One region of the Kitasatospora sp. NPDC057904 genome, then DNA from elsewhere that is predicted to be linked to it. Evidence: riboswitches for the same ligand, from Rfam matches in the RefSeq annotation. Region 1 holds a riboswitch; each other region holds the start of a gene.
The links. Region 1 has a riboswitch for cobalamin ahead of ACFVSN_RS25700 (cobalamin biosynthesis protein). Riboswitches for the same ligand answer to the same signal wherever they lie in the genome.

Region 1 (9,576 bases):
CCACCGTTGAGGACGACGACGTTCAGCGCGAACCCCCGTAGGCCGCCGCCGCGCCCGCGAAGGACGTGGCGAGTTCCGGGGTGCCGGCCCAGTGCAGGTGCAGGTACGACGCGTGGACGTTGCCGTCGGCGAAGCCCTCGGTGTGGGATCCGGTGGGCAGGCGCCACCCCCAGGCGGGGTGGTCGCCGGCGGCCGGCTCGCAGACCGTGCGGTGGAACTCGTGGCCGCGCAGCCGGGTGCCGGCCGGGCCGAGCGGGGAGTCGTGCAGGGCGACGGCCTCCCGGTAGCCGAGGGTGAGCCGTTCGGTCATCCGGGCGGTGGTGTCGAGCACGCCGCACATCGGCTTCCCGTCCAGCTCCCGCCCCAGGTAGAGCAGTCCGGCGCACTCGGCCGCGATCGGACCGCCGGAGGCGGCGAACTCCCGGATCGCCGAGCGCAGTTCCGCGTTCCCGCTCAGCTCCCGGACGTACAGCTCGGGGAAGCCGCCGCCGATGACGAGCCCGGCGGTGCCCTCGGGCAGCCCGGAGGCGTGCAGCGGGTCGAACGGGACGACCTCCGCCCCGGCGGCGCCGAGGAGTTCGGCGTTCTCGGCGTAGGAGAAGGAGAACGCGGCGCCGCCCGCCACGGCGATCCGGGGCCGGCCGGCGACCGGCGCGACCTCGGCCGCCGGGTCCCACGGATCGGCGTCCAGGGCCGGTGCGGTCCGGGCCAGCGCCAGCACCGCGTCCAGGTCCACCGAGGCGGCGACGAGGTCGCCCATGTCCGCGACGGCCTTCAGGGCCTCCGCCGACCGCTCCACGGCCGGGATCAGCCCGAGGTGGCGCGAGGGCGTCGCGACGGCCGTGGAGCGGCGCAGCGCGCCCAGCACGGGCACGCCGGAGCCCTCCTCCAGGGCCTCGCGCAGCAGGTGCTCGTGGCGGTCGGAGGCGACCCGGTTGAGGATCACCCCGGCGAGCCGCACCTCCGGGTCCCAGGAGGCGAAGCCGTGCACCAGCGCGGCCACCGAACGGGACTGCGAGCTGCCGTCCACCACGAGCACCACCGGCGCGCGCAGCAGCTTGGCGACGTGCGCGGTGGACGCCAGCTCCCCGCGCCCCGACGCCCCGTCGAACAGCCCCATGACGCCCTCGACGACGGCGACGTCGGCCCCGGCCGCGCCGTGCAGGAACAGCGGCGCGATCCGCTCCGGCCTGCACAGGAAGGCGTCCAGGTTGCGGCCCGGTCGCCCGGCGGCCAGCGCGTGGTAGCCGGGGTCGATGTAGTCCGGGCCGACCTTGTGCGGGGAGACGGCGAGCCCGCGGGCGGCGAGCGCGGCGATCAGGCCGGTGGCGACGGTGGTCTTGCCCGCGCCCGAGGAGGGCGCGGCGACGACGAGGCGGGGGATGCTCAAGGAATCACCATTCGATGCCGCGCTGGCCCTTGCGGCCGGCGTCCATGGGGTGCTTGACCTTGGTCATCTCGGTGACGAGGTCGGCGAAGCCGGTGAGCGCCTCGGGGGCGTACCGGCCGGTGATGACGACGTGCTGGCTGCCCGGCCGGTCCTCGAGCACGGACACGACCTCCTCCGGGTCGACCCAGCCCCAGTGCATCGGGTAGGTGAACTCGTCGAGCACGTAGAAGCGGTAGGTCTCGGCCGCGAGGTCGCGCTTGACCTGCTCCCAGCCCTCCTTGGCGGCCGCCTCGCTGTCCATCTCCATCTCGCTGGAGCGCTGGATCCACGACCAGCCGGAGCCCATCTTGTGCCAGTCGACGGTGCCGCCCTCGCCGGAGGCACCGAGGACGCGCAGCGCGTTCTCCTCGCCGACCTTCCACTTGGCGGACTTCACGAACTGGAACACCCCGACGGACCAGCCCTGGTTCCAGGCCCGCAGCGCCATGCCGAACGCGGCCGTGGACTTGCCCTTGCCGGGGCCGGTGTGCACGGCGGTGATCGGCTGCGTGCGGCGCTGGCGGGTCGTCAGGCCGTCGTCGGGAACGCTCTCGGGAACACCCTTGGGCATGCTGCTCAGGCCGCCTTTCGCATGGTGGTTGCACGGTTGTCGCGACTGTCGCGGACGAGCGAGGCGACGCCCTCGGCGCGCAGTTCGTCCAGGGTGACGGCAGTGCCGCCGAGGTGTCCGGCGAGGGTGCGGGCGAGGCCGAGCCGGACGGGGCCGGACTCGCAGTCCAGGACGACGCTCGCGACGCCCTGGGCGGCGAACAGCCCGGCGGCGCGCCGGGACTGCGCGAGCGCGTCGCGGCCGCCGGTGGCCCGTCCGTCGGTGACGACGACGACCAGCGGGCGGCGGGCCGGGTCGCGCAGCCGCTCGATCCGCAGCACCTCGTGGGCGCGCAGCAGGCCGGCGGCCAGCGGGGTCCGGCCGCCGGTGGGCAGCGACTCCAGCCGGGCCGCGCCGACCTCGACGGACGAGGTGGGCGGGAGCGCCAGCTCGGCGCCCGCGCCGCGGAAGGTGATCATGCCGATCTTGTCGCGCCGCTGGTAAGCGTCCATCAGCAGCGACAGCACGGCGCCCTTGACGGCGGTCATCCGCTGCCGGGCGGCCATCGAGCCGGAGGCGTCGACGACGAACAGCACCAGGTTGGACTCGCGGCCCTTGCGCACCTGCTCGCGGAAGTCGTCCTTGCGCAGCACGAGCGCGGCGCCGGCGCGCCCGCGCGCCACCTGGTGCGGCGCGGCGGCCTGGAGGGTGGCGGTCAGGTGCAGGCGGCTGAGGGCGCCCTGGGGGCGTCGCGCGCGGACGGTGTACCCGCTGTCGGTCTCGGCGGGGGAGCGGCGGCCCTGCGCGCCGTGGCCGGTGCCGCGCACGGCGAACAGCCGGGTGCGGTACGGGTCGCCGGCCGCGACCGGCGCCGACTCCCGCGCGGGGGCGGGGTGCTGGGCCGGGACGGGCTGCTGCTCGGGGAGGTCCGGGGCGGCGGCGTCGGAGGCGGCGGCCTCCGGGGCCTGCGGACCGCTCTCGGGCTCGGGCGCGCCGCCGCCGTCCGGGCCGGGGCCGCCGTCGTCGCCGGGGCCGGGGCCGTCGCCGTCCGGGTCGTCGCCGTCACCGTCACCGTCGGTCCCGGGGGAGTCCTCCGGGGAGTCCTCGGGCTGCGCGTGCTCCTCCAGCGTCCGGTCCAGCTGCTCCTCGTCCAGTCCGGGCGCGTCGAACGGGTTGCGGCGGCGCCGGTGCGGCAGTGCGAGCTGGGCGGCCTTGCGGACGTCCTCCTCCAGCACCTCCGTGCGCCCGTCCCACGCGGCCAGCGCGACGGCCGTCCGCGCCATGACGATGTCGGCGCGCAGCCCGTCCACCTCGAACGCGGCGCACACGGCGGTGATCTGCCGGAGCGCCACGTCGGTGAGCTCGACCTTGGGCAGCAACTCCCGTGCGGCGGTGATCCGTTCGGCGAGCGCCCGCTCCTCGCCGGCGAACCGCGCCGCGAAGCCGGCCGGGTCCGCGTCGTAGGCGAGCCGCCGCCGGACGACCTCGGCGCGCTCGGCCGGGTCGCGCGTCGCGGCGATCTCCACGGTCAGGCCGAAGCGGTCGAGCAGCTGCGGCCGCAGCTCGCCCTCCTCCGGGTTCATCGTGCCGACCAGTAGGAACCGGGCCGCGTGCCGCACCGAGACGCCCTCGCGCTCGACGTAGGAGCGGCCCATCGCGGCGGCGTCCAGCAGCAGGTCGACGACGTGGTCCTGGAGCAGGTTCACCTCGTCGATGTAGAGCACCCCGCGGTGCGCCTTGGCGAGCAGTCCGGGCTCGTACGCCTTGACGCCCTCGGCGAGCGCGCGCTCCAGGTCGAGCGAGCCGACGATCCGGTCCTCGGCCACGCCGACCGGCAACTCGACCAGCTGGGACGGCCGTTCGCTGCTCCCGGAGGAGGCGTGCGGTCCGTCCGGGCACTGCGGGTCGGGCGCGGCCGGGTCGCAGGAGAAGCGGCAGTCGTCGACGGTGGCGATGGACGGCAGCAGGCCGGCCAGCGCGCGGACCATCGTCGACTTGGCGGTGCCCTTCTCGCCGCGCACCAGCACGCCGCCCACGGCCGGGGAGACCGCGTTCAGCAGCAGTCCGAGCCGCAGGTCGGTCATCCCGACGACCGCGGTGAACGGGTAGCGGACGTCACTCATGCGTTGCCAGCCTCCTCAGGCGCACCGGGCGGCAGGAACGGCAGCGTTCCGGCCGCCGGCACCCCGCCCTCGATCAGCTTCCACAGCGCGTCGGTGTCCGCGTGCTCCTCGATCAGGTCCCCCAGGCGGTCCAGCCGGGCCTCGCGCGCCTCGGCGAACGAGGTGTCCGGCGCCGGGACGAACGCGCGGCCCGCCAGCGCGGCCACCTCGCGCAGGAACTCCCGGCGGAACCCGTCGTTCTCCAGCGCGCCGTGCCAGGTCGTGCCCCACACCGAGCCCACCCGGCATCCGTCCAGGAAGGGCTCCCCGCCGTCCACGGCGACCACCCCGTGGTGGATCTCGTAGCCCTCGACGCGGTGCCCGTAGGCCTCGCCGACCGGCCGGGCGAGCACCTTCTCCACGCCGAACCGCACGCGCGTCGGCAGCAGGCCGAGCGCGTCGACGGCACCGGCCTTGGACTCGACGTCGTCGACGATCGAGCCCGCCAGCATCTGGTACCCGCCGCACACACCGAGGACCGGCAGCCCGGCCGCCGCCCGCGCCCGCAGCGCCGGCTCCAGCCCGCGCTCGCGCAGCCAGGCGAGGTCGGCCACGGTGGCCCGGGTGCCGGGCAGCACGACGAGGTCGGCGTCGGCGAGCTCCTCCGGCCGGGTCGCCCAGCGGACGAGCACGCCGGGCTCCTGCGCCAGCGCGTCCAGGTCGGTGAAGTTCGACAGCCGGGGGAAGCGCACCACGGCCACCCGCAGCACGTCCGCCCCGAGCGGCCCGCGCCCGTCGACCCGGTCCACGACCGTCGACAGGTCCAGCGAGTCCTCGGCGTCCAGCCACAGCCCCGGCAGCATCGGCAGCGTGCCGAGCACCGGACGGCCGGTCAGGCCGTGCAGCATCTCCAGGCCGGGCGCCAGCAGCCGGGCGTCCCCGCGGAACTTGTTGACGAACCAGCCGGCCACGTGCCGCTGGTCCTCCTCGGACAGCAGCGCCAGCGTCCCGTACATCGCCGCGAACACGCCGCCCCGGTCGATGTCGCCGACCACCACGACAGGCAGCCGGGCGGCCGTCGCCAGGCCCATGTTGGCGATGTCCCGGTCGCGCAGGTTGATCTCGGCGGGCGAGCCCGCGCCCTCGCACACCACCACGTCGTACCGGCGGCGCAGGTCCGCCAGGCACTCCAGGGCGCGCTCCAGCAGGACGGGCTTGCGCTCGCGGTAGTCCAGCGCGCCCACCTCGGCGACCGGCCTGCCGAGCAGCACCACCTGGCTGCGGCCGTCCGCGCCGGGCTTGAGCAGCACCGGGTTCATCGCCGCCTCCGGCTCCACCCGGGCGGCCTGGGCCTGCATCGCCTGGGCCCGGCCGATCTCGGCGCCGTCGGCCGTCACGAACGAGTTCAGCGACATGTTCTGCGCCTTGAACGGCGCCACCCGGACGCCCCGGCGGGCCAGCCACCGGCAGATGCCCGCCGTGACGACGCTCTTGCCCGCGTCCGAGGTCGTCCCCGCGACCAGCAGCGCGTTGGTCATGCCCTTCCCCTCCTCAGCAGCGATCGCAGCAGGACGTGCCCCGCGACCGTCGTACCCAGCGCCAGCGCGCCCACCCGCCGCGACAGCGCGCAGGCCCGCTCGATGTCGTCCACCGTCACCGGCCGCAGCTCCGCGCCCAGCACCGGCCGGTGCTCGACGCGCTCGCCGTACTGCAGCGTGCCGCCCAGCCGCACGCCCACGGCGCCCGCGAACGCCGACTCGGCCTGCCCCGCGTTCGGGCTCGGATGCGCCGAACCGTCCCGCCGCCACACCCGCCAGGCCGTCCGCGGCTGCGGCGCGGCGGCCACCGTCAGCAGCGCCGTCAGCCGGGCGCCAGGCCAGCCCGCCACGTCGTCCAGCCGGGCCGAGGCCCAGCCGAACCGGGCGTGGCGCGGCGAGCGGTGACCCACCATCGCGTCCAGCGTGTTGACGGCGCGGAAGGCCAGCAGACCGGGCGTGCCGGCGAGGGCGCCCCAGGCCAGCGCGTTCACGACGGCGTCCGCGGTGTTCTCGGCCACCGACTCCACGACGGCGCGGGCGATCTGCTGCCCGTCCAGCGCGCTCGGGTCGCGCCCGCACAGGTGCGGCAGCCGCTCCCGGGCGGCGGGCAGGTCGCCCGCGGCCAGCGCCCGGCCGATCGTGCGCGCCTCCCGGGTCAGCGAGGTGCCGCCGAGCACCGTCCAGGTCGCGGCGGCGGCCAGCGCGGCCCGCCCCAGCGGCCGGCGGCCGGCCGTCCGCTCCAGCGCCACCGCGCCCGCCGCGACGGCGCCCACGCAGAGCGCCGTGTACGCGGCCCCGGTGGCCCGGTCGTCGCGCCACATCCGGCGCTCCAGGCGGGTCGCCGCACCGCCGAAGACGGCCACCGGGTGGCCGCGGCGCGGATCGGCGTAGCGGGCGTCCGCCAGGTAGCCCGCGACGGCGCCGACCGCGAAGGCGGCGGCGCGGGTCAGCGGGCGCACGACGGAGGGGGACAGGGGAGGGCTCGGCGGGTCGGGGCAGCCTGCATCGCGTGCGAGTCCTCACTCAGGGTCCGCGCCCTGGATCGACGTACCGGGGGCGAGAGTCTCCTGGCTTCCGGGTCGAACGCACCCCCGGAGCCTTCCAGCAGCACGTCAGCGAAGACTGACGGTCCGCCGTGGCGTCGTTCCGGCCGTGCTCCCCGGTGACAGTGGCGGGACCGCGCCGGACTCGCACCGGCTTCCTCTGCATGCCTCCGTTTGGCCCTGGGATCCCATCACGCGGCCGAACCGGGAGTCAACCGAGGTCACGGAGGGGTTGGTCACACGCGGGAGGCCCGGCGCGCGCCCGCGAACGCCCCCGTCACTACCTCCGAGTACTGCCGCCGCAGGGGCATGACATCCTGTGCGATCCTCCAGCGGTCCGCGCGCGCCCTCCCCGGCGCTTCGTGCGTTCGGCGGCTGGGGGCCCGTTCGTACCGGCCCTAGCGTTCGTTCACATGCGACGAAGACAGCCTCCGCCCGCCCTGCCCCCGGTGCCGTTCTCGCCCGCCGCGGCCCGCGCCCACCGCGCCGGGCTCGGCCTGACCCCCGAACAGGTCGCCGGCGGCATGGCCGCGCACGGCGTCCGGCTGCTGCCCACGCACGTCATCGCCTGGGAGAGCGGCGAGCTGCGCCCCACCGAGGAGGAGTTCATCGCCCTCGCCCGCGCCCTGTGGTGCCCGCCCGCGCAGCTCATGGGCACCCGCCCGGCCCGCCTGCGCGACCACCGCGTGGCCCGCGAACTGAGCCAGGACACCGCCGCCCGTCGCATCGGCGTCGCCCTGCGCGTCTACCAGGAGGCCGAACTCACCGGGACGTGGGACGGCGACGAGGAGCGGACGCACGCGCTCGCCCAGGTGCTCGGACTGCGGCTCACCGAACTCGTCGAGGTGACCGGCCGCGGCGCCGAGCTCGACCAGCGGCTGCGCAGGTGCGTGGACGGCCGCTGGCAGCCCCACCTGCGGGCGGTCGCGCGGCTCGTGCCGGTCCACGAGGACGACCTCGCGACCGTCCTGACGGCCCTGCACCAGGAGCACCAGGTGTCCTCCCCGCACTGGGGCGCCGCGACGCCCACCCTGCCCCCGCGCGACCGGCCCCTGGCCCCGCGCTTCTGGGAACTCCTCGGCCGCCTCCACACGGAGATCCCGGTCTGACCCCACCCCCACCCCGTCCCCGGCTCCCACCCCACCCCGTCCCCACCCCGCCCCCGCCTCCGCCTCGGCCTCCCGCCTCCCCGCCCTCCGCAGGAGCCGCCCCCCCACCCCGTCCCCCGTACAGCCCATCCCACTGGCCCCCGCCCCCACCCGCCAGTGAACTTGTCCCCAGCAGACTCACAGAGCGGGGAGCGATATGCGTTGGGGAACCGCAGCCGCCGTGGCGGCAGCCGCCGTCGGCACCGGGGTCGCCGTGCTGGTCGTCGGCCGGCGGGCGTCCGAGCGGCTCGTGCGGCCGGAGAGCGCCGTGCTGGAGTCCGGCCCCGTCCTGGTGCAGAGCCTCGCCGCCGGCCGGATCACCTTCAACCGGACGCCCGCGGCCCTCCACCCCGGCCGCTGGGCGCTGGAGTGGGACGGCGACGGCCACGCCGTCGTCGACGACATCCTGCACAGCGACGAACAGGGCGTCACCCGCCGCCTGGTCCGCGCCGACCGGGGCACCCTGACGCCCGGCACCGAGGTCCGCTTCACCCCGCGCGTGCACCTCGGCGACCCGACGACCTCCCTCGGCCTCCCGTTCACCGAGACCGCCGTCGCCGGCGAGCTGGGCGCGATGCCCGCCTGGCGCCTGGACGGCAAGCGCGGCACCTGGGTGGTCCTCGTGCACGGCCCCGGCGCCGACCGCACCCAGACGCTCCCCGTGCTGCCCGTCCTCCAGCGCCTGGCGCTGCCCGCCCTCGCCGTCACCTACCGCGGCGACCAGGGCGCCCCCGCCTCGCCGGACGGGCTCGGCCACTTCGGCGAGACCGAGTGGCGCGACGTGGAGTCGGCCGTGCGGCTCGCCCTCGACAGCGGCGCCGGCCGGGTGATCCTCTACGGCTGGTCGGTGGGCGCGACGATGTGCCTGCACGCCGCGGCCCGTTCGGCCTGGGCGGGGGCGATCGCCGGGATCGTCCTGGACTCGCCGGTGCTCGACCTGCCCGCCACCGCCCGCCGCGACGCGGTCCGGGCCGGCTACTCCAGGCCGGTCGCCGAGCTCGGCGCGCTGGCCGCGGAGGGCCGCACCGGGGTCGACCTGGCCGACTTCGCGCGCCTCGCCGAGGGCGCCGACCTGCGCGTGCCGACCCTCGTCCTGCACAGCCCGGACGACCCGATCGCGCCGTTCCGCGCCGCCCGGCACCTCGCCACGGCCCGTCCCGACGTCGTCAGCCTCCGCACCTTCCCGGGCGCGGACCACACCGCCCTCTGGAACTCCGACCCCGCGCACTACTCGGAACTCCTCCGGCGCTGGCTCACCCCCCTCCTCTGATCCGGACCGGCTGCCGTTAATCCGGGGCATTCCGGCCGGTCATTCCCCGGTCCGGCCCCCGCTTCCTCCGTTCTTGCAATTCCCCCCACCCGTCATCGCGCGCCACCCGGGCACCGGAAGCCGATTCCGCCGGAACGGGAAGTCGGCGCGGTCGATTTCCGCCACCGGTCCCGCCCTCGCCGACCTGGCCGATCCGCATCCACCCGGAGCACTCCCGGCGGGCGTGCCCGGTGCGCGCATTCCCGCCTCCATCCGTCGGCGACACCGCGAGAGTCGGCCATTCACCCCTCGCCGCAGCCCTTTCCGTATCCGTTCGAACACCCCCCGTGACCACCGCAAACGGGCCTGGCATGAGCCCGCCACACGATTCCGGCCAGGCGGTTTGCCGCTGTTGCCCGATCTTGCGGAGGTGCTGCCACAACCCGCCCGCCCGTACAACCAACCGGATGTGACAGAAGGCCGGTACAAGGGGAAGACTGCTCGACGTGACGTCTCG
Region 2 (9,576 bases), on a different contig from region 1:
CGCCGTCCTGGCTGAGCGAGGCGGTGCCGGTGGACAGGCCGCGGCCGGAGCGCAGCACCTCGGTGCGGACGGTGGCCGGGCCCGGCACCGAGGCGGACAGGTAGTAACCGCTGATCGACACCGGGTCGGGGTGGTCGCCGTGCTCCAGCGACAGCGCGTGTCCGGCGACGGCGAGCAGCAGCCCGCCGTTGACGCCGCCGCCGATCTGCCAGCCCGCGCCGAGCTCGCCGTCGTAACGGCCGGGCTCGTCGGGGTGTCTGCTCAGCGCGATGCCCTGGTCGAACTCGCTGCGGATCGCCGTGGTCATGGGGGTGGCCTGCCCTTCACTGCGGACGTGCGTGGGGATACCTGGGGATCTCTCATGGTGCGACCGATAAGTTACCGGCCAGTAGGATCCCAACATACGCCACCCGGGTGAAACGCGCGACGGCCGCCGGACCCTCGTGCGGGTCCGGCGGCCGTTCGCGGGGCGGGGCCCGTCCGTGCCTAGCGGCGGATGCTCGGCTTCAGCTCCAGGAAGCGGGCGAGCAGGCCGTTGACGAAGGACGGGGAGTCGTCCGTGGAGAACTCCTTGGCGATCTCCACGGCCTCGTCCAGGACGACGGCGTCCGGGACGCCGTCCTCCCAGATCAGCTCGTAGGCGCCGAGCCGCAGGACGTTGCGGTCCACGATCGGCATCCGGTCGAGCGTCCAGCCCACCGAGTACTGGGAGATCAGGTCGTCGATCCGGCGCGCGTGCCGGACGTAACCCTCGATCAGCTCCATCGTGTACTCGGCGACCTGGGGGGTGCCCTCGTCGGGCTTGGGCTCGCGGGCGCGGGCCACCCAGTCGGCGAGGACCTGCTGCGGGTCGACCCCGCGGTGGTCGGCCTCGAAGAGGATCTGGAAGGCCCGGGTGCGGGCCTTGCTGCGTGCGGCCGACACGGACTTACTTCACCCGGCCGAGGTAGCTGCCGTCGCGGGTGTCGACCTTGACCTTCTCGCCGGTGACGACGAAGAGCGGGACCTGGATCTCGGCACCGGTCTCCAGCGTGGCCGGCTTGGTGCCACCGGTGGAGCGGTCGCCCTGGACGCCCGGCTCGGTGTGCGCGATGAGCAGCTCGACGGAGGTCGGGAGCTCGATGTAGAGCACCGCGCCCTCGTTGGTCGCGACGAGGGCCTCGAAGCCCTCCAGCAGGTAGTTGGCGGCGTCACCGACGACGGCCGGCTCGATGGTGAGCTGGTCGTAGGTGTCCATGTCCATGAACACGAAGTTCTCGCCGTCCTTGTACGAGAACTGCATGCCGCGCTTGTCGACGTTGGCGGTCTCGACCTTGGTGCCGGCGTTGAAGGTCTTGTCGACGACCTTGCCCGTCAGGACCTCCTTGAGCTTCGTACGCACGAAGGCCGGGCCCTTGCCGGGCTTGACGTGCTGGAACTCGACGACGGACCAGAGCTTGCCGCCCTCCAGCTTGAGGACCATGCCGTTCTTGAGATCGTTCGTGGAAGCCACGGGCGCACTTACTCCTGGATATAGCTGTCAAGGAACCAAGGGTCGCGTCCTGCCACCGGCGGCCCGGGGCCGCCGTCACAGGGCGAGGAGCTCCTTGGTGGTGATGGTGAGCAGCTCGGGCCCGCCCTCTTCGAGGGGGCGCACGACGAGCGTGTCCTCGATCCGGACCCCGCCCTTGCCCGGGATGTGTACCCCCGGACCGACGGTGACCGGTACGCGGCTGTCCAGTTTACCCATGTCCGCCGGACCGAGGCGCGGCGCCTCCCGCATCTCCAGCCCGATGCCGTGGCCCACCGGGTGCGGGGAGGCCTCGGAGTGGCCGGCCGCGTCCAGGATCTGCCGCGCCGCCCGGTCGGGTACGCACTGCTCCACGCCGGGTCCGAGCGCCTCCCGCCCGGCCCGCTGCGCCCGGAACACCAGCCGGTGCAGCTCCACCTGCCAGGGCGCGGGGGCGGCGCCGATCACGAAGGTCCGGGCGGTCGACACGCCGTACCCGCGGTACTGGGCACCGAGCACCACGGTCAGGAAGTCGCCCTCCTCGACCCGGCGGTCGGTCGGCTGGTGGGCGGGCTGGCCAGAGTGGCTGCCGGTGCCGACCGAGACCGGGAAGGCCGCCCGGTCGGCACCGTGGTCGATCATCCGGCGCTCCAGCTCCATCGCCAGGTGCCGCTCGGTGCGGCCGACCAGGATCGACTCCAGCAGCTCGCCGAGCGCCTGGTCGGCGATCTCGGCGGCGATCCGCAGGTCGGCGATCTCGTGCTCGTCCTTGATCACCCGCAGCCGTTCGACGACCTGCCCCAGCTCGGCCAGCCGGACCCCCTCGGCCAGGCTCGCCACCGCGCGGTGGCGCAGGACGGTGAGGTCGTGCTCCTCCACCGCCATGGCGTGCACCCGCAGCCGGGAGGCCTCGGCCGCGGCCGCCAGCGCGGTGTCCGCCCCGGCCGGCACCGGGACCTGGGTGACGTCGGCGGCGATCAGGTGCTCCCCGGTGTCGTCCGGCGGCAGGTCGTCCGGCAGCGTCAGCAGCACCCGTTCCCTGGTGAGCAGCAAGGTCGCGCCGCAGGGGGCGCAGCCGGTCAGGTACCGCACGTTGGCCGGCCGGGTGATCAGCGCCGCATCGGCCCCGGCCGCACTGCAGTGCTCCCGCAGCCGCTCCCGCCGACCCGCGTACGCATCAGACATGCGTCGAGCCTACGAAGCCCGCCCCCGATCCGCCCGCCGAGAACCCCCGACGGGGGCGCGACCTTTACCTACCCGCGCCCCCGGCGGCGCCGTCACCCCCCTTCCGGATCGATGAGCCCCCTCCGGTAGGCGGGCACGAGGTGCTGCGGGACGAGCAGTTCCCGCCCGTTCACCGTGATCGGGACGAGTTTCGGCGCGCTCGCCTTCCACTGGGCCCGGCGGTGCCGCGTGTTGCTGCGGGACGTCTTGCGCTTGGGTACGGCCATCGGGGTCTCCTATCGGGTGGTGTACGGGAGCAGGGCCATCTCGCGGGCGTTCTTGATCGCCCGGGCCATCGCCCGCTGCTGCCGGACGGTCAGCCGGCTGACCCGGCGGCTGCGGATCTTGCCGCGATCGGAGACGAACTTCCGCAGGAGATCGGTGTCCTTGTAGTCGATGTACTCGATACCGGCTGTGACCAGCGGGTTGGGCTTGGGCCTCGGCGGGTTGAGTCGTTTACGCACAGTGATGATCCTCAGGCGACGGGGTCGAGCAGGTCGTGGAAGGCGTCGGGCAGCGCCTTCCAGCCGGATTCGCCGGCGGCGAGTTCGGCGTCGGTGAGCAGGCAGGAGTCGAGGAGGTGGGTGATCCCGTCCGTGTCCAGGCCCTCGGCCGTGAAGCTGAGCTGCTGCACGCGGTCGCCGTGGGCCGGGTGCCAGTCGAGGGCGGCGGCGGCCCGGCGCGCGGGCGGGTAGAGGTCCCAGGCCGCGTCGGGCAGCGCGGAGAGCCACGGCCCGCACTCCTCCACCGCGAGGTTCGCCCCGGCCGCGTCCCACGCGAGCATCAGGTCGGGCCGGTTGGCCAGCCAGAAGCGGCCGCGGCTGCGCTGGGCCGCCGGGACGAGCAGTTCGAGCGCCTCGTGCAGTCGCTGCGGGTGCAGCGGCCTGCGGCGCTCCCACACCATCGTGGTGACCCCGCCCTCGTCGTGCTCCTGCGGCAGCAGCGCCAGCGCCGGGTTGACCCGGTCGCGGGCGGCCGCGACGTCGAAGCCGCCGAGCGCGGCCCGGGTGAGCGCACCGGTGGCGAGCCGCACGACGCGGGCGGTGGGGTGGAGCTGGCGGAGCATCGCGAGCCCCGGCGTGTGCGCGGTCGCGCGCGGGACGGCGAGGGTGGTCGCGTACTCGATCTGGTGGGCGAGGGCCTCCGCGCGGGTGCGGGGGTCCTCCGGTGCGGTGTGCTCGCCGTGCTCCACGAGGTCGTCGGAGACGGAGAGTTCGCTCGTGAGCCGGTCGGGGTCGACGGCGGCGACGACGCCCGCGAGCTCGACGGCCTCCGCCAGGGGCCGGCCGTCGACCTCGCCGCCGGCGATGACCTCGACGGCCGGGTGCGGATCGCTGCCGCCCCACAGTTCGACCACCGCGAGCCCGTGCCGTCCTTCGTCCGCGATGCGCAGCAGCCGGGGCAGCAGGTCCTCCCGCAGGGCGCAGCACGGGCAGTCGTTGAGCAGCGGTACGTCGGCCGGGTCGAACTCGCCGCCCGCGTCGCGCAGTCGGCGGTGGACGACGCCGCGGGAGGCGTCCCGCAGGTCGTGGTGGAGGACCACGGCGTCGACCGCGCCGCGCGCCAACTCCTCGACGGCACTGCGGCGGTGGTCGGCGTGCAGCCCGGCGACGACCACGACGGGCAGCCTGGTCCCGTCCGCGCCGCTCACCAGCTGGCCTTGCGGACGCCGGGCAGGTGGCCCGCGTGGGCGAGAGTGCGCAGATTGATCCGGGAGAGGCCGAAGGCGCCGACGTAACCGCGCGGGCGGCCGTCGACGGCGTCGCGGTTGCGGATCCGGGTGGCGCTGGCGTCGCGCGGCTGGCGGGCGAGTTCGGCCTGGGCGGCGGCGCGCTCGGCGGGGGCGGTGCCGGGGTGGGCGATGGTCCTCTTGAGCTCGGCGCGGCGCCCCGCGTAGCGGGCGACGGTCTCGCGCCGCCGTTCGTTCTTGGCGATCTTGCTCTGCTTCGCCATCAGACCTTCTCCCCCCGGGCCCGGATCCGGGCGACGGCGGCCTCGACCCCGATCGCGTCGATCGTGCGGATCCCCTTGGCGCTGAGCGTGAGCCGGACGTACCGGCCCTCGCCCGGCAGCCAGTAGCGCTTGCGCTGGATGTTGGGGTCGAAGCGCCGCGGGGTGCGGCGGTGCGAGTGCGAGATCGCGTTGCCGAAGCCCGGCCGGCGGCCGGTGAGCTGGCAGTGGGCGGACATGGGGGCTCCCAAAACGGTCCGGGAATGGGCGGGACGGAGGTCACGTTACCCCAGATGAAAATGACATCCATTTCGGTGTACGGTTCCAACCCGGCCCCGAACCGCCGCACCACCCGACCCCTCCGGAGGACCTCATGGCCCGCAGCGAACTGCGCCCCGTCATCAAGCTCCGCTCCACCGCCGGCACCGGCTACACGTACGTGACCCGCAAGAACCGCCGGAACGACCCGGACCGGATGGTGCTGCGCAAGTACGACCCGGTCGCGCGCGAGCACGTCGACTTCCGCGAAGAGCGCTGACCGAAGAGCGCCGGAACGAAGAACGTCGAAACGAAGAACGTCGAACGAAGAGCGCTGATCCCCCGCCGAGGAGGCACCCCCATGAAGCCCGGAATCCACCCCGCCTACCGGCCCGTCGTCTTCCGCGACAAGGTCGGCGGCCTCTCCTTCCTCACCCGCTCGACGGTCACCAGCGACCGCACGGTCGAGTGGGAGGACGGCAACACCTATCCCGTCATCGACGTCGAGATCTCCTCGGCGAGCCACCCCTTCTACACCGGCCAGTCCCGCGTGCTCGACACCGCGGGCCGCGTCGAGCGCTTCCGCCAGCGCTACGGCGACCGGCACAGCTGACCCGGCGCAGCCGGCCCGGAACGCGCGCGACGGCGCCTCCCCACCGTGGGGAGGCGCCGTCGCGGCAGGCGTGCGGCAGGCGTGCGGCAGGCGTGCGGCAGGCGTGCGGCAGCCGTGCTCAGGAGCGTTCGGCGCCCCAGCGCTTCTCGACCCCGGCCAGCTTCCAGTACGCGATCGCCGCGGCCCAGACGACGACGAACAGCCCGGCGATCGCGTAGCCGACGTTGTCGAGCGAGATGTCCGCGATCCAGCCGGTGACCGGATCGGTCAGGTCCAGCTTCTCGTGCAGCACGCCGACCAGCTCGATCGTGCCGATGATGAACGCCACCGCGATCGACAGACCGGTGATCGTCAGGTTGTAGTACACCTTGCGCACCGGGTTGGAGAACGCCCACTGGTACGCGAAGTTCATGAACGTCCCGTCCAGCGTGTCGAACAGGCTCATCCCCGCCGCGAACAGCAGCGGCAGGCAGACGATCGCGTACCAGGGCAGCCCGGCGGCCGCGCCCGAACCGGCCATCACCATCAGGGTCACCTCGGTCGCGGTGTCGAAGCCGAGGCCGAGCACCATGCCCACCGGGAACATCTGGCCGGGCCGGGTGATCGAGCGGGTCGCCCGGTTCAGCACCCGGGCCATGAAGCCGCGCGAGTTCAGGTGCTGCTCCAGCTCGGCCTCGTCGTACTGCCCCGCGCGCATCGCCCGGAACACCTTCAGGATGCCGAGCAGCGCCGCCAGGTTGAGCGCGCCGATCAGGTAGAGGAACGCGCCTGAGGCCGTCGTGCCGACCATGCCGAGCCACTGGTGGGTCGTCGACTCGTCGTCCATCAGCGTGTTCGCCAGCTGCGCGCCGCCCGCGACCAGGGCGGCCATGACGACCACCATCGACGAGTGCCCGAGGGCGAACCAGAAGCCCACCGAGACCGGCCGCTTGCCGTCGGCCATCAGCTTGCGGGTGGTGTTGTCGATCACCGCGATGTGGTCGGCGTCGAACGCGTGCCGCATGCCGAGCGTGTACGCCGTGATGCCGAGGCCCACCCCGAAGACCTGGGTGCCGACGGCGTAGTTGTGCGGCGCCACCAGGAAGACGAGGGTCCCGAACGCCACGACGTGCATGGCCAGGATCACCCCCATCAGCCCGGCGGTGCGGACGGTGTCCTCTCTCCTCCACCGGAAGGTGGGCAGCACGGCGGGCGCGGCCTCGGGGGCGGCGGTTTCGGGCAGGGTCATCTTCGGATCACGCTCCAGCACCTCGTGGAAAGACGTTCGTGAGATGCCGTGGCCGGTCTCCTGGCTGACGGGGCTCCCGTACCCGCCTTCCCAGGCGCGCGAAGCGCCCAGTGGCGTCTGGGTACGGGCGGACTCCCCCGATCACAGTGGCGAGGGCCGCTCCGGACTGGGACCCCTGAGGGTCCGTCACCGGTCTTCCCGAGCACCACGGCGGGGAACACCGTAGGGGTCCCGGGCCGACCCTTGCAAGGCTGCGCACCTACGCAGGTGTCCAGGATCACAGGTCGTGAGCTGCCAGAATGTCCGCATGCATCTCGTACCGGCCGACCGCGCGGGCCACCGCACCATCGACGGACACCGGGTCTGTGAGGCCATCGCCGCGATCGGCGACGCCGCGCACGTCCGCTCGTGGTCCGAGCGGTTCTCCCTGCTCGCCGACCCCGGGCGGCTCGCGATCCTGCTCGCCCTGCACCGCGCCGGACCGCTCGCCGTCACCGACCTCGCCGTCGCCACCGGCATGCGCGACCCGGCCGTCTCACAGGCCCTGCGGCTGCTGCGGACGGCCGGCGTGGTCACCGGGGACAAGGACGGACGCGTCGTGCGCTACCGGCTCGTCGACGAGAGCATGCGCCCCCTCCTCGACGAGTGCGCCGCGGCCGACCACGAGGAGCCCGCCGCCGCGGCGGGCTGACCTCCCGGGCCTGAATCACCGCGGGGAGCCGACCCGATGAGTACGATCATGGCGTGCCGACCCACCCCCACGCCTGGCCCGCCGACCGCTGGAACACCCGGCCGGTCAGGGCGCGCGTGCTGGCGGTCGCCCGCACCCTCACCTCCGCCACCCGGGTCCTCGACGTCCTCACCCTCCTGAACCGCGACGGCATCGAGCGCTACGCCACCGTCAACCCCGGCTCCGCCTTCGCCGACGGCCTCGACGACTACCTGCGCGGCCTGCCCGGCATCACCCTGCTGGACTGGGAGGACGCCGTCCGGCACCGCTTCGACCTGGCCGTCGCCTGCGCCGTCCACTCCTCGATGCACCGCCTCGACGCCCGGCTCGTCGTCCTCCCGCACGGCGCCGGCTACAACCGCCTGGTGACCGAGTCCACCGGCGACACCGTCAGCGCAGCCGGCCTCTCCCGCAACGAACTCACCCACCACGGCCGGGTCTTCGTCGACGTCCTCGGCCTCTCCCACCCGGAACAGCTCGACCGGCTGCGGGTCTCCTGCCCCGAGGCACTGGACGTCGCCCAGGTCGTCGGCGACCCGTGCTTCGACCGCATGCTCCGCAGCCTGCGCCTGCGCGACTCCTACCGGGCCGCCCTCGGCGCCGTCGACGGCCGGCGGCTCGTCGTCGTCAACTCCACCTGGAGCGAGCACTCGTTATTCGGCCGCCGCCCCGACCTGCCCCGGCGCCTCGTCCGCCGGCTCCCCGCCGACGAGTACGCGGTCGCCGTCGTCCTCCACCCCAACATCTGGAACCGGCACGACCCCGAGGCCCTGCTCGACGACGCCCGGCGGATGGGCCTGCGCCTCGTCCCGCCCCACCAGGGCTGGCAGGCCGCCCTCGTCGCCGCCGACTGCCTGATCGGCGACCATGGCTCGGTGTCCGTCTACGGCGCCGCCCTGGAACGCCCCACCCTGCTCGTCGCCACCGGCGCCGCCGAACTCGACCCGCACTCCCCCAGCCACGCCTTCGGCCAGGCCGCCCCGGCACTCGACCCGGACGGCGACCTCGCCGCTCAGCTCGAACAGGCCCTGCAGAAGCAGGACCCGGCCGCCCTGCGCCCGATCACCGACCGCTCCCTCGCCCGCCGCGGCCGCTCCGCCGAGGTGCTGCGCCCACTGCTCTACTCCTTCCTGGACGGACTGGACGAACCGGACGACGAACCGCTCCTGCCGCCCTACCCCAAGCCGGTCCCCCGCCCCGGCACCCCCGAAGGCCCGACGGCCTACGACGTCGAGGCCGCGAGCGAGGGCACCGAGGTCAGCCTGCGGCGCTACCCCTTCGACCCCGGCGACCACAGCCCGCGCGGCTTCCACGCCCTCACCGACGAACACCCGGGCGACGCCCTGCGCTACACCGCCGAGGTCCTCGCCCGGACCGAGACGCGCGCCGAAGTCCCCGCCGGACGCTGGCTCGCCGACACCGCCGCCGCGCTCCCCGGCCTCGCCGTCGCGGTGGCCGCCCTCGGCCCGGCCCGCCACCTCGTCCGGCTGCGCACCGGCCTGCTGCTGGAAGCCCGCGCCGAACGGACCTGGGGCAGCGCCGAACCCCGCCTCGACCCGCTGCTCCTCGGCTCCGCCGTGGCGCACTGGCTCACCGCCGGCGGCGACCCGGCCGGCCTCCCCGAGCACGGACTCACCATCCGCACCGGCGAACACCGCACCCGGGTCGCGTTCACCACCGGGCCGTAAGAGGACGTCCTAGTGCCACGGCACTAGCGTGCCTGCAGTTCCTGCAGCCGCTCCCGGCTACGCGCCGCGAGCGCCGCGTCCCCCTGCTCCTCCGCGAGCTCGACGAGCAGCGTGTGCGCCTGCGCCTCCTTCGCGTACTGGCTCAGCCCGGCCGCCCGCCGCGCGCACTCGGCGGCGTCCGCGACCGCGAGGTCCAGCCGCCCCAGCGCGCGGTGGGCCCGGGCGCGCACCAGCGGGAGCTTCATCAGCATGTCGGTGTCCTCGGTGTCGACGGCCCTCGCGCGGGCCTCGTCGAGGACGGCCAGCGCCTCCTCCGCCCGGCCGTCCGCGATCAGCGCCTGCGCGACGTTGTAGCTCTGCACGATCTCGCCGTGGTCGTCGCCCCGGTTCTCCTCC
Region 3 (9,576 bases), on a different contig from region 1:
ATCACGCTGGCCGGCTTCCACGCGCTCAACCACTCGATGTTCCATCTCGCCCGCGGCTACGCCGAGCACGGCATGACGGCGTACGTCGACCTCCAGGAGGCCGAGTTCGCCGCGGTGCCGGACGGCTACACCGCCGTCAAGCACCAGCGCGAGGTCGGCACCGGGTACTTCGACCTGGTGTCCACCGCGCTCAACCCGCACGCCGAGACCCTCGCCCTGACCGGCTCCACGGAGGCCGAGCAGTTCCACTGATCCACCCCGGCGGCCTCTTCGGGGAGAGGACGCCCTTCACCCCGCAGCCCGGGGCCTCGTTGAGGGACGAGGCCCCGGGCCCCACCCACCCCGCCTCCTGGAGGACCGGATGAGCCAGCCCACCCGTACCGAGGTCCTCGGCGAGCACGAGGACCGCTTCGACGAGATGCTCACGCCCGAGGCACTCGCCTTCCTCGCGCGCCTGCACGACGAGTTCGCCGTCCGACGCGCCGGCCTGCTCGCCGAGCGCCACCGCCGCGCCGCCGCGCTCGCGGCCGGCGGCACGCTCGACTTCCTCCCGCAGACGCGCGCCGTCCGCGAGGACACCACCTGGCGCGTGGCCGGCGCCGGACCCGGCCTCGCCGACCGCCGGGTGGAGATCACCGGCCCGCCCGAGCGCCGGATGACGGTCAACGCGCTCAATTCCGGTGCGAAGGTGTGGCTCGCCGACTTCGAGGACGCCACCGCGCCCACCTGGCACAACCTCGTCTCCGGCCAGCTCAACCTGATCGACGCGATCGAGCGCCGGATCGACGACACGACGCCCGGGGGCAAGCGCTACCGGATCGGCGACGACCCGGCCACCATCGTCGTCCGCCCCCGCGGCTGGCACCTCGACGAGGCCCACCTGCTGATCGACGGCCGCCCGGCCATCGGCGCGCTGGTCGACTTCGGCCTCTACCTCTTCCACTGCGGCCGCCGCCAGATCGAGCGCGGCAGCGGCCCGTACTTCTACCTGCCCAAGCTGGAGAACCACCTCGAAGCCCGCCTCTGGAACGACGTCTTCACCTTCGCCCAGCGCGAGTTGGGCATCCCGTACGGCACCGTCCGCGCGACCGTCCTGATCGAGACCATCACCGCCGCCTTCGAGATGGACGAGATCCTCCACGAACTGCGCGACCACGCGGCCGGGTTGAACGCCGGCCGCTGGGACTACCTGTTCAGCCTCATCAAGAACTTCGCCCACCACGGCCCGCGGTACGTCCTGCCCGACCGCGCGACCCTCACCATGACGCAGCCCTTCATGCGCGCCTACACCGACCTCCTCGTCCGCACCTGCCACCGCCGCGGCGCCCACGCCATCGGCGGCATGGCCGCCGCCGTCCCGCAGCGCGACCCGGCCGCCAACGAGGCCGCCCTCACCAAGGTCCGCGCGGACAAGGAACGCGAGGCCGGCGACGGCTTCGACGGCTCCTGGGTCGCCCACCCCGGCCTCGTCGCCACCTGCCGCACCGCCTTCGACGCCGTCCTCGGCGACCGCCCCCACCAGCTCGACCGCACCCGCGAGGACGTCGACGTCACCGCCGCCGACCTGCTCGCCGTCCACCGCCTCTCCCCCGGCCTGCCGACCGACCACGGGCTGCGGTCCAACGTCGCCGTCGCCCTGCGCTACCTCACGGCGTGGCTCGGCGGCGCCGGGGCCGTCGCCGTGTTCGGCCTGATGGAGGACGTCGCCACCGCCGAGATCGCCCGCTGCCAGATCTGGCAGTGGCAGCACCACTGCACCCGGCTCACCGGCGGCTCCCTCGCCACCCCGGACCTGGTGCGCCGCCTGATCGACCGCGAGCGGGCCGCGCTCCTCGGCGAGGGCGTCGAACCCGAACTGCTCGACCACGCGGTGCGGATCCTCGAAGAGACCGCCCTCGGCGACGAACTCCCCGCCTTCCTCACCACCGAGGCGTACGCCCGCCACCTCGTCCGCGTCCGCGCCGCGGCCTGACCCGCCCACCCGTACGGAGGCAGCCTTGAACGAGATCCGCCGTCACGAGACCAGTCATGACGAAGCCAGCCGTGGCGAAGCCGGCCGTCACAAGACCGGCCGTGACAAGACCAACCGTGACGCGATCCGCCGCGTCGCCGTCGTCGGCGCCGGCCAGATGGGCTCCGGCATCGCCGAGGTCTTCGCCCGCGCCGGCCTGGACACCATCGTCTGCGAGAGGGACCCGGCCGCACTCCGGGCCGCCCGCGGCCGCATCGACCGCTCCCTGCACCGCGCCGTCGACCGCGGCCGGATCAGCCCGACCGACCGCGAGGACACCTGGGCCCACCTGCTGTTCGCCGACAACCTCGAAGCGCTCGCCGACCGCCAGCTCGTCGTCGAGGCCGTCATCGAGGACGAACGCGTCAAAACGGACGTGCTCACCGCGCTCGACAAGGTCCTCGCCGACGACGACGCGGTCCTCGCCCCCAACACCTCGTCCATCCCGGTCACCCGCCTCGGCAACACCACCGGCCGCGCCTCGCACGTCCTCGGGCTGCACTTCTTCAACCCGGCCCCGGTGATGCCCCTCGTCGAGCTCGTCTCCTCCCTGCACACCTCCCCACCCGTCCTGGCCCGCGCCGAGGCCTTCGCGCGCGACGTCCTCGGCAAACACGTCGTCCACTCCCGCGACCGCGCCGGCTTCGTCGTCAACGCCCTGCTCGTGCCCTACCTGCTGTCCGCGATCCGGATGGCCGAAGCCGGCCACGCCACCCCCGAGGACATCGACGCCGGCATGGTCCACGGCTGCGCCCACCCGATGGGTCCGCTCCGACTCGCCGACCTCATCGGCCTCGACACCGTCGAGGCGATCGCTCGGTCGATGTACGACGAGTACAAGGAGCCGCTCTTCGCACCCCCGCCCCTGCTCTCCCGCATGGTCGAGGCGGGCCTGCTCGGCCGCAAGACCGGGCAGGGGTTCCACCCGCACCGCGGGGTGTGACCGAGCCGGCCCCGCCGGTGTCCAGGCCTCTGTCGCGGAGGGCCGGACACCGGCGGGGCCTTGTGCTGTCCCCGGGGAAGGGGGTCGGATCAGCCCGCCAGTTCCTCGCGCAGGTGGCGGGCGGCGGCGACGAGGCTGTCGAGGGAGGCGCGGGTCTCCGCCCAGCCGCGGGTCTTCAGGCCGCAGTCGGGGTTGACCCACAGGCGCTCGGCCGGGATCGCCGCGAGGCCCGCGCGCAGCAGCGCCACGGCCTCCTCGGTGCTCGGCACGCGCGGGGAGTGGATGTCCCACACCCCCGGACCGACCTCGCGCGGGTAGCCCGCCCCGGCCAGTTCCCCGGCCACCTCCATGTGCGAGCGCGTCGCCTCCAGGGAGATGACGTCCGCGTCGAGCTCGTCGATCGCCGTCATGATCGCACCGAACTCGGCGTAGCACATGTGCGTGTGGATCTGGGTGTCGGCGCGGACGCCGGAGGTGGCGACGCGGAAGGCCTCCGTCGCCCAGTCCAGGTAGGCCAGGCGGCCGGCGGCCCGCAGCGGGAGGGTCTCGCGCAGGGCCGGCTCGTCGACCTGGACGACGGCCGCGCCGGCGGCCTCCAGGTCGGTGACCTCGTCGCGCAGGGCGAGGGCGACCTGGCGGGCGGTCTCGGCGAGCGGCTGGTCGTCGCGCACGAAGGACCAGGCGAGCATGGTGACCGGGCCCGTCAGCATGCCCTTGACCGGGCGGTCCGTCAGGCCTTGCGCGTAGCGGAACCAGTCGACGGTCATCGGGTACGGGCGGGAGATGTCCCCGGCCAGGACCGGCGGGCGGACGTAGCGCGTGCCGTAGGACTGCACCCAGCCGTGCCGGGTGGCGAGGTAGCCAGTGAGCTGCTCGGCGAAGTACTGGACCATGTCGTTGCGCTCGGGCTCGCCGTGGACGAGGACGTCGAGGCCCGCCTTCTCCTGGTAGGCGATGACCTCGCGGACCTCCGCCTCCATGCGCTCCCGGTAGGCGGCGGCGTCGATCCGTCCCGCGTTCAGGTCGGCGCGCGCGAGGCGCAGTTCGGTGGTCTGCGGGAAGGAGCCGATGGTGGTGGTCGGCAGCAGGGGGAGGCCGAGGCGGGCGCGCTGGGCCTCGGCGCGCTGCGGGTAGGCCTGGGCGCGGCGGGTGTCGTCGAGGGTGACGGCGGCGGAGCGGGCGCGGACGGCCGGGTCCCGGGTGATCGGCGAGCCGGCCCGGGAGGCGAGGTCGGCGCGGTTGGCGGCGAGGTCGGCGGTGATCGCCCCGGTGCCCTCGCGCAGGCCGCGGGCCAGCAGCGCCGCCTCCGCGGCCTTCTGCTTGGCGAAGGCGAGCCAGCGCAGGATCTGCGGGTCGACGTCGCGTTCGGCGGAGGCGTCGATCGGCACGTGCAGGAGGGAGCAGGACGGCGCGACGTCGACCCGGTCGGCGAGCCCGAGCAGGGTGGCCAGGGTGGCGAGCGACTGCTCCAGGTCGTTGATCCAGATGTTGCGCCCGTCGACCACGCCGGCCACCAGCCGCTTGCCCGGCAGCCCGCCGGCGGCGGCGAGGTCGTCCAGGTTGGCGGCGGCAGGTCCTGTGAAGTCCAGCGCCAGACCCTCGACCGGGGCCTTGGCGAGGACCGGGAGCGCCTCGCCCAGGCGGTCGAAGTAGCTCGCGACCAGCAGCTTCGGACGGTCGGTCAGCGTGCCCAGCTCGCGGTAGGCGCGGGCGGCGGCGTTGAGCTCGGCGGGGGTGCGGTCCTGGACGAGCGCGGGCTCGTCCAGCTGCACCCACTCGGCGCCGGCGGCCTGCAGAGCGGCGAGCAGCTCCGCGTACACGGGCAGCAGCCGGTCGAGCAGGGTGATCGGCCGGAAGTCGTCGTCGACGCCGGGGGCGGGCTTGGCCAGCAGCAGGTAGGTGACCGGCCCGACCAGCACCGGGCGGGCGGCGTGACCGAGCGCGAGGGCCTCCCGCAGTTCGCCGACCGCCTTGGCCGGATCGGCGGCGAAGGCCGTGCCCGGCCCCAACTCGGGTACCAGGTAGTGGTAGTTGGTGTCGAACCACTTGGTCATCTCCAGCGGCGCGACGTCCTGGGTGCCGCGCGCCATGGCGAAGTACCCGTCCAGCGGGTCGGCATCGACGGCGTCCCGGTGGCGGGACGGGATGGCGCCGACCGCGACGGTGGTGTCCAGCACGTGGTCGTAGAGCGAGAAGTCCCCGGTCGGGATCTCCTCGATGCCGGAGTCGGCGAGCTGCTGCCAGTTCCCCCGGCGCAGGTCGGCGGCGGTGGCGAGCAGCGTCTCGGCGGTGACGGCGCCCTTCCAGTACCCCTCGATCGCCTTCTTGAGCTCCCGGCCCCGGCCCTGGCGGGGGTAGCCGTACGCGGTGGCGAGGGTCGCCGCGGCTGCGGACTTCATGGTCAAGGGACTCTCCTTCGCGAGTCTGTCTCTCAAGTACCCGGCGACGGGACGAGGACGCGAAGGGATGACGCACCGGGCGAACCGCTGCACGGGCAGCTCCGCCTGGTGTGGTCGCCGACCCGCCCTCGAGGTCACCGGATGGCCGCGCGCGAACGGTCGCACGCGGGCAGCGGGCAGGTCTTCGGACTCGTGGGCACGGCCGGCCCTTGAAGGGCGGTCACCTACTGGCCGTCGCTTCCCAGACCCGGCCCGGGCCCAGTGCGTATGACGGCGGTCGTTCCCACTCACCGCTGCGGGGCAGTCCCGGACTGGCCAGTTGAAAGGCGTCACCGGGTTCCCTCTTGCGACGCCCCGCCTGGCGGACGGGGCGAACCAGCTGCACGGCCAGCCTACGGCCTATCCGCGGTCGCTTCGTCGGGGATTCGGCCATTCGTCCGGATGCTGAGACGACGTCAGGAGACGACGTCGGGATTCGGCGCCACCGCGGACGTGCCGGTGGGGCCGCAGTCGGCTGCGGCCCCACCTGTCGTACCTGTCGTACCTGTCGTACCTGTGGTGCTCGGTCGGTCAGGAGGCGTTGAGGGCCGTGTCGTCGATCACGAAGCTGGTCTGGAGCGAGGCGTCCTCGGTGCCGGTGAACTTGATGGTGACGCTCTGCCCGGCGAAGGAGGAGAGGTCGTAGGTGTGCAGGGTGTAGCCGTTGGCCGCGTTGACGTTGGAGAAGGTGGCCAGGGTGGTGGAGTTGGCCTGGACGGTGAGCTTGTCGTAGGCCGTGGTGCCGGTCTCGGCGGTGTCGATGTGCAGCCAGAAGCCGAGCGACGCCTTGCAGCCGGCCGGGATCGTGACGGTCTGGCTCAGGGTGTCGGTGTGGCTGCTGCCGTAGCCGTCGAGCCACGCCTTCCAGGAGCCGGAGCGGGCGGCCTCGCTCGCGGAGTTGTCGATCACGCCGGCGGTCGCGGTCCAGGGCGAGGCGCTACCCGTCTCGAAGCCCGGGTTGCCGAGCAGTTGGCCCGCACCGGTGCAGCCGCCGCCCTGGGCTGACACGGCCCAGGTGAAGCTCGTCGAACCGGAGGCGTTGGTGGCGTCCTTCGCCGTCACCGTCACGTTGTACGTGCCCGCCGTCGACGCCGTGCCGCTGATCAGGCCGCTGGAGGCGTCGATGGACAGCCCGGTCGGCAGGCCGCTCGCGCTGTACGTCAGGCTCTGGCCGGAGGCGGAGTCCGTCGCGCGGATCTGCAGGGAGGCGGCGCTGCCCGTGGTGGTGCTCTGGTTGCCCGGGTTGGTGACCGTCACGGTGTTGCCCGTGCTGGTGCCGGCCCGGAAGGCGGTCGGGCCGTTCGGCGTGCCGAGGCCGGTCGGGCCGTCGTAGCCGGAGCCCGCGGTGCACAGGTAGGACGGGGAGCAGGTGCCGTTGGCGCCGCTGGTCACGTCGTTGAGCGCACTCGTGTGCTGGTACGGGTACTGGGACGGGTAGTCGCTCGCGCCCGGGGTGCCGGCGTCGGCGTAGACGGCGGCGATGATCGGCGACGAGGCGCTGGTGCCGCCGTAGACGGCCCAGCCGCTGCCGCCGTAGGTCTGGTAGACGGCGACGCCGGTGGCCGGGTCGGCGACCGCGGACACGTCGGCGACGGTCCGGTTGGAGCAGCCGCTGTCGCTCTGCCAGCTCGGCTTGGGGTCGTAGGCCGAGCAGCCGGAGCCGGCGCCGTTGCCGCCCGAGCTGGAGCCCCAGACGGTCTCGTGCCAGCCGCGCGCGCTGGAGTCGCGGGTCAGCGAGGTGCCGCCGACGGCGGTGACGTACTGGGAGGCCGCCGGGTACTCGGTGCCGTAGCCGGAGTCGCCCGAGGACACGGTGATGGCGACGCCGGGGTGGTTGAAGTACTGGCTGTCCGAGGAGGTGTCGGTGGAGTCCTCGGGGCCGCCGTAGCTGTTGGACACGAACTTCGCGCCCTGGGCGACGGCCTGGTTGACGGCGGCGCCGAGGTCGGCCATGTTCGCCGAGCTCGCCTCGACCAGCAGGATGTGGGCGTTCGGGGCGGCGGCGGAGACCATGTCGACGTCGAGGGAGATCTCGCCCGCCCAACCGGTGTCGCCGGCCGGGTAGTTGGTGCCGCCGTTCTGGTCGATCTTCTTGAAGCAGCCGTTGGCGGTGGTGCACGCAGGCAGCCCGTACTGCGCGCGGTAGGTCGCCAGGTCGGACTCGGCGTTGGGGTCGTCGTTGGCGTCGACGATGGCGACGGTCTGCCCGGCGCCGCCGTTGGTCGACAGGCCGTAGGCGCTCTGCAGGTCGGTCGGCCCGAGGCCGGACGGGTTCACGTCGGGCGAGACCGCGCTGAGGGAGAACGCGTGCGGCTGCACCACGTCGGTGCGCACCAGGGCGTCGCAGGACTTCTGGTGACGCTGGGCCGGCTGGGCGCAGGAGTGCCTGACGTTCGCGCCGGAGGTGGCGGCCGTGGCGCCGGCCGGCGCCGCGACGGCGAGGCCGGCGGCCACCACGGCACCGACGGCGAGCGTCGCGGTGGTGGCGCGGAGTCCGCCGTGCCGCAGGGCGGTGTGGATGAGCTTGTGCAACGGAGCCCTCCCGGATGGGGGTCGGCCCCGGGCGTGCGGACACGCCGATGTGAGGCGGCGGGGTCGCGTGCAGGCCCGGGATGAGGGGGAAACGCGCACGTGCAAACGGCTGCCCGGGAGTTCGGTACGGCCGTGGGGCGTCGGCCCGACGGGGTGACGGAGGCCGTTCCGAGCTGAGGATGTCCAGGACATGCCAGGGGATGAGTTGCGGGAGCCGTCATGGCTCCGGCGCCTGAAAGGTAGCGAAGCCCGGACCTGTGGACAAGGTCGGCGTCCATGCCATGACCGAGGCTTTGACCGCCATGACCTGGTCTTGACCAGGCGTCATGCCGCCACTGGCGGTCGCCCGCCAACGCGCCGGACCGGCCTGGGGTTTGCCACGCACACGGATCGCCCGAGGTCCGCGCGGGTTGCGGGAGCCGCGCCGGGCCCCCGCCGCACCGTCAGCGCACCGCCACCGGGCGCACCGGGTGCTTGCTCAGGATCGACACCCGGTTGAAGGCGTTGATGGCGATGGCCACCCAGATCACCGCGGAGATCTGCTCGTCCGTCAGCGCCTCGCGCGCTGCGGTGTAGGCCTCCTCCTGGAGCGCCGCGTCCGCCGGGGTGGTGGTCGCCTCGGCGAGGGCGAGTGCGGCGCGCTCCTGCGGGCTGAACAGCTGGGTGTCGCGCCAGGCCGGGAGGGTGCCCAGGCGCTGTGTGGTCTCGCCGACCTGCAGGGCCGCCGCGGTGTGCACGTTGAGGCAGTAGGCGCAGCCGTTGATCTGGGACACGCGCAGGTTGACCAGTTCCACCAGCCGCCGGTCCAGCCCGGCCCTCGCGGCGGCCTCGCCCGCCGCGTCGGCCGTGGCGCGCATGGCGCGGAAGGCCGCCGGGCTCTCCTTGTCGACGAACACCCGGCGGCGTGCGGGGGCGGCGGTCACGGTCGTAGTCACATCGCTCACGGGAACTCCCTGGACGTTTTCGCTGTCGGGCGGCACTGCGCCATGGCATGATAGTCGAAGATAGTTGAAAGTAGAACTTCTTAGGAAGCGAGCACACCGTGACCACCACCGGCACCAATCCTGCCGAGCCGCACGCCGGAACCGGGGAGACCCGCCCCCGGGTGGAGATCCTGCCCGCCCGGGACGTGCCGCTGGGCGGGCCGCGGGCGATGACGGTGCGCCGGACCCTGCCCCAGCGCGCCCGCACGCTCATCGGTGCCTGGTGCTTCGTCGACCACTACGGCCCCGACGACGTCTCCGACACCGGCGGGATGGACGTCGCCCCGCACCCCCACACCGGCCTCCAGACGGTCAGCTGGCTGTTCAGCGGCGAGATCGAGCACCGGGACAGCCTCGGCGTCCACGCCTACGTGCGCCCCGGCGAGCTCAACCTGATGACGGGCGGGCACGGCATCAGCCACTCCGAGGTCTCGACCGCCGCGACCACCGTCCTGCACGGCGTCCAGCTGTGGGTGGCGCTTCCGGAGCAACACCGCCACACCGCACGGGACTTCCACCACCACGCACCGCGGCCCGTCACCCTGGACGGCGGCGAGGTCCGCGTGTTCCTCGGCACCCTCGCCGGCGACGCCTCCCCCGTCCCCACCTTCACCCCGCTGCTCGGCGCCGAGCTCACGATCCACCCGCACGCGACCCTCACCCTCGCCG

Region 2: linked by a shared signal. The riboswitch ahead of ACFVSN_RS20005 (HoxN/HupN/NixA family nickel/cobalt transporter) and the one ahead of ACFVSN_RS25700 (cobalamin biosynthesis protein) in region 1 are both predicted to bind cobalamin.
Region 3: linked by a shared signal. The riboswitch ahead of metE (5-methyltetrahydropteroyltriglutamate--homocysteine S-methyltransferase) and the one ahead of ACFVSN_RS25700 (cobalamin biosynthesis protein) in region 1 are both predicted to bind cobalamin.

Annotation. Positions count from the first base shown of each region.
Region 1 covers NZ_JBHVOL010000010.1:255,024-264,599, forward strand. The annotation lists gene cpt (chloramphenicol phosphotransferase CPT) at 1-26, opposite strand, end outside; gene ACFVSN_RS25680 (cobyrinate a,c-diamide synthase) at 23-1,390, opposite strand; gene cobO (cob(I)yrinic acid a,c-diamide adenosyltransferase) at 1,395-2,000, opposite strand; gene ACFVSN_RS25690 (putative cobaltochelatase) at 2,006-4,102, opposite strand; gene ACFVSN_RS25695 (cobyric acid synthase) at 4,099-5,619, opposite strand; gene ACFVSN_RS25700 (cobalamin biosynthesis protein) at 5,616-6,578, opposite strand; cobalamin riboswitch at 6,680-6,824, opposite strand; gene ACFVSN_RS25705 (helix-turn-helix domain-containing protein) at 7,076-7,771, shown strand; gene ACFVSN_RS25710 (alpha/beta hydrolase family protein) at 7,992-9,080, shown strand.
Region 2 covers NZ_JBHVOL010000007.1:225,298-234,873, forward strand. The annotation lists gene ACFVSN_RS19950 (thioesterase family protein) at 1-307, opposite strand, end outside; gene nusB (transcription antitermination factor NusB) at 487-924, opposite strand; gene efp (elongation factor P) at 929-1,492, opposite strand; gene ACFVSN_RS19965 (M24 family metallopeptidase) at 1,568-2,674, opposite strand; gene rpmF (50S ribosomal protein L32) at 2,767-2,940, opposite strand; gene rpsR (30S ribosomal protein S18) at 2,950-3,183, opposite strand; gene ACFVSN_RS19980 (CobW family GTP-binding protein) at 3,189-4,364, opposite strand; gene rpsN (30S ribosomal protein S14) at 4,361-4,666, opposite strand; gene rpmB (50S ribosomal protein L28) at 4,666-4,902, opposite strand; gene rpmG (50S ribosomal protein L33) at 5,037-5,201, shown strand; gene ACFVSN_RS20000 (type B 50S ribosomal protein L31) at 5,283-5,534, shown strand; gene ACFVSN_RS20005 (HoxN/HupN/NixA family nickel/cobalt transporter) at 5,653-6,762, opposite strand; cobalamin riboswitch at 6,795-6,987, opposite strand; gene ACFVSN_RS20010 (ArsR/SmtB family transcription factor) at 7,070-7,453, shown strand; gene ACFVSN_RS20015 (hypothetical protein) at 7,507-9,180, shown strand; gene ACFVSN_RS20020 (AAA family ATPase) at 9,204-9,576, opposite strand, start outside.
Region 3 covers NZ_JBHVOL010000001.1:176,312-185,887, forward strand. The annotation lists gene aceA (isocitrate lyase) at 1-252, shown strand, start outside; gene aceB (malate synthase A) at 362-1,972, shown strand; gene ACFVSN_RS00840 (3-hydroxybutyryl-CoA dehydrogenase) at 2,097-2,954, shown strand; gene metE (5-methyltetrahydropteroyltriglutamate--homocysteine S-methyltransferase) at 3,044-5,359, opposite strand; cobalamin riboswitch at 5,511-5,748, opposite strand; gene ACFVSN_RS00850 (putative Ig domain-containing protein) at 5,924-7,924, opposite strand; gene ACFVSN_RS00855 (carboxymuconolactone decarboxylase family protein) at 8,368-8,781, opposite strand; gene ACFVSN_RS00860 (pirin family protein) at 8,967-9,576, shown strand, end outside.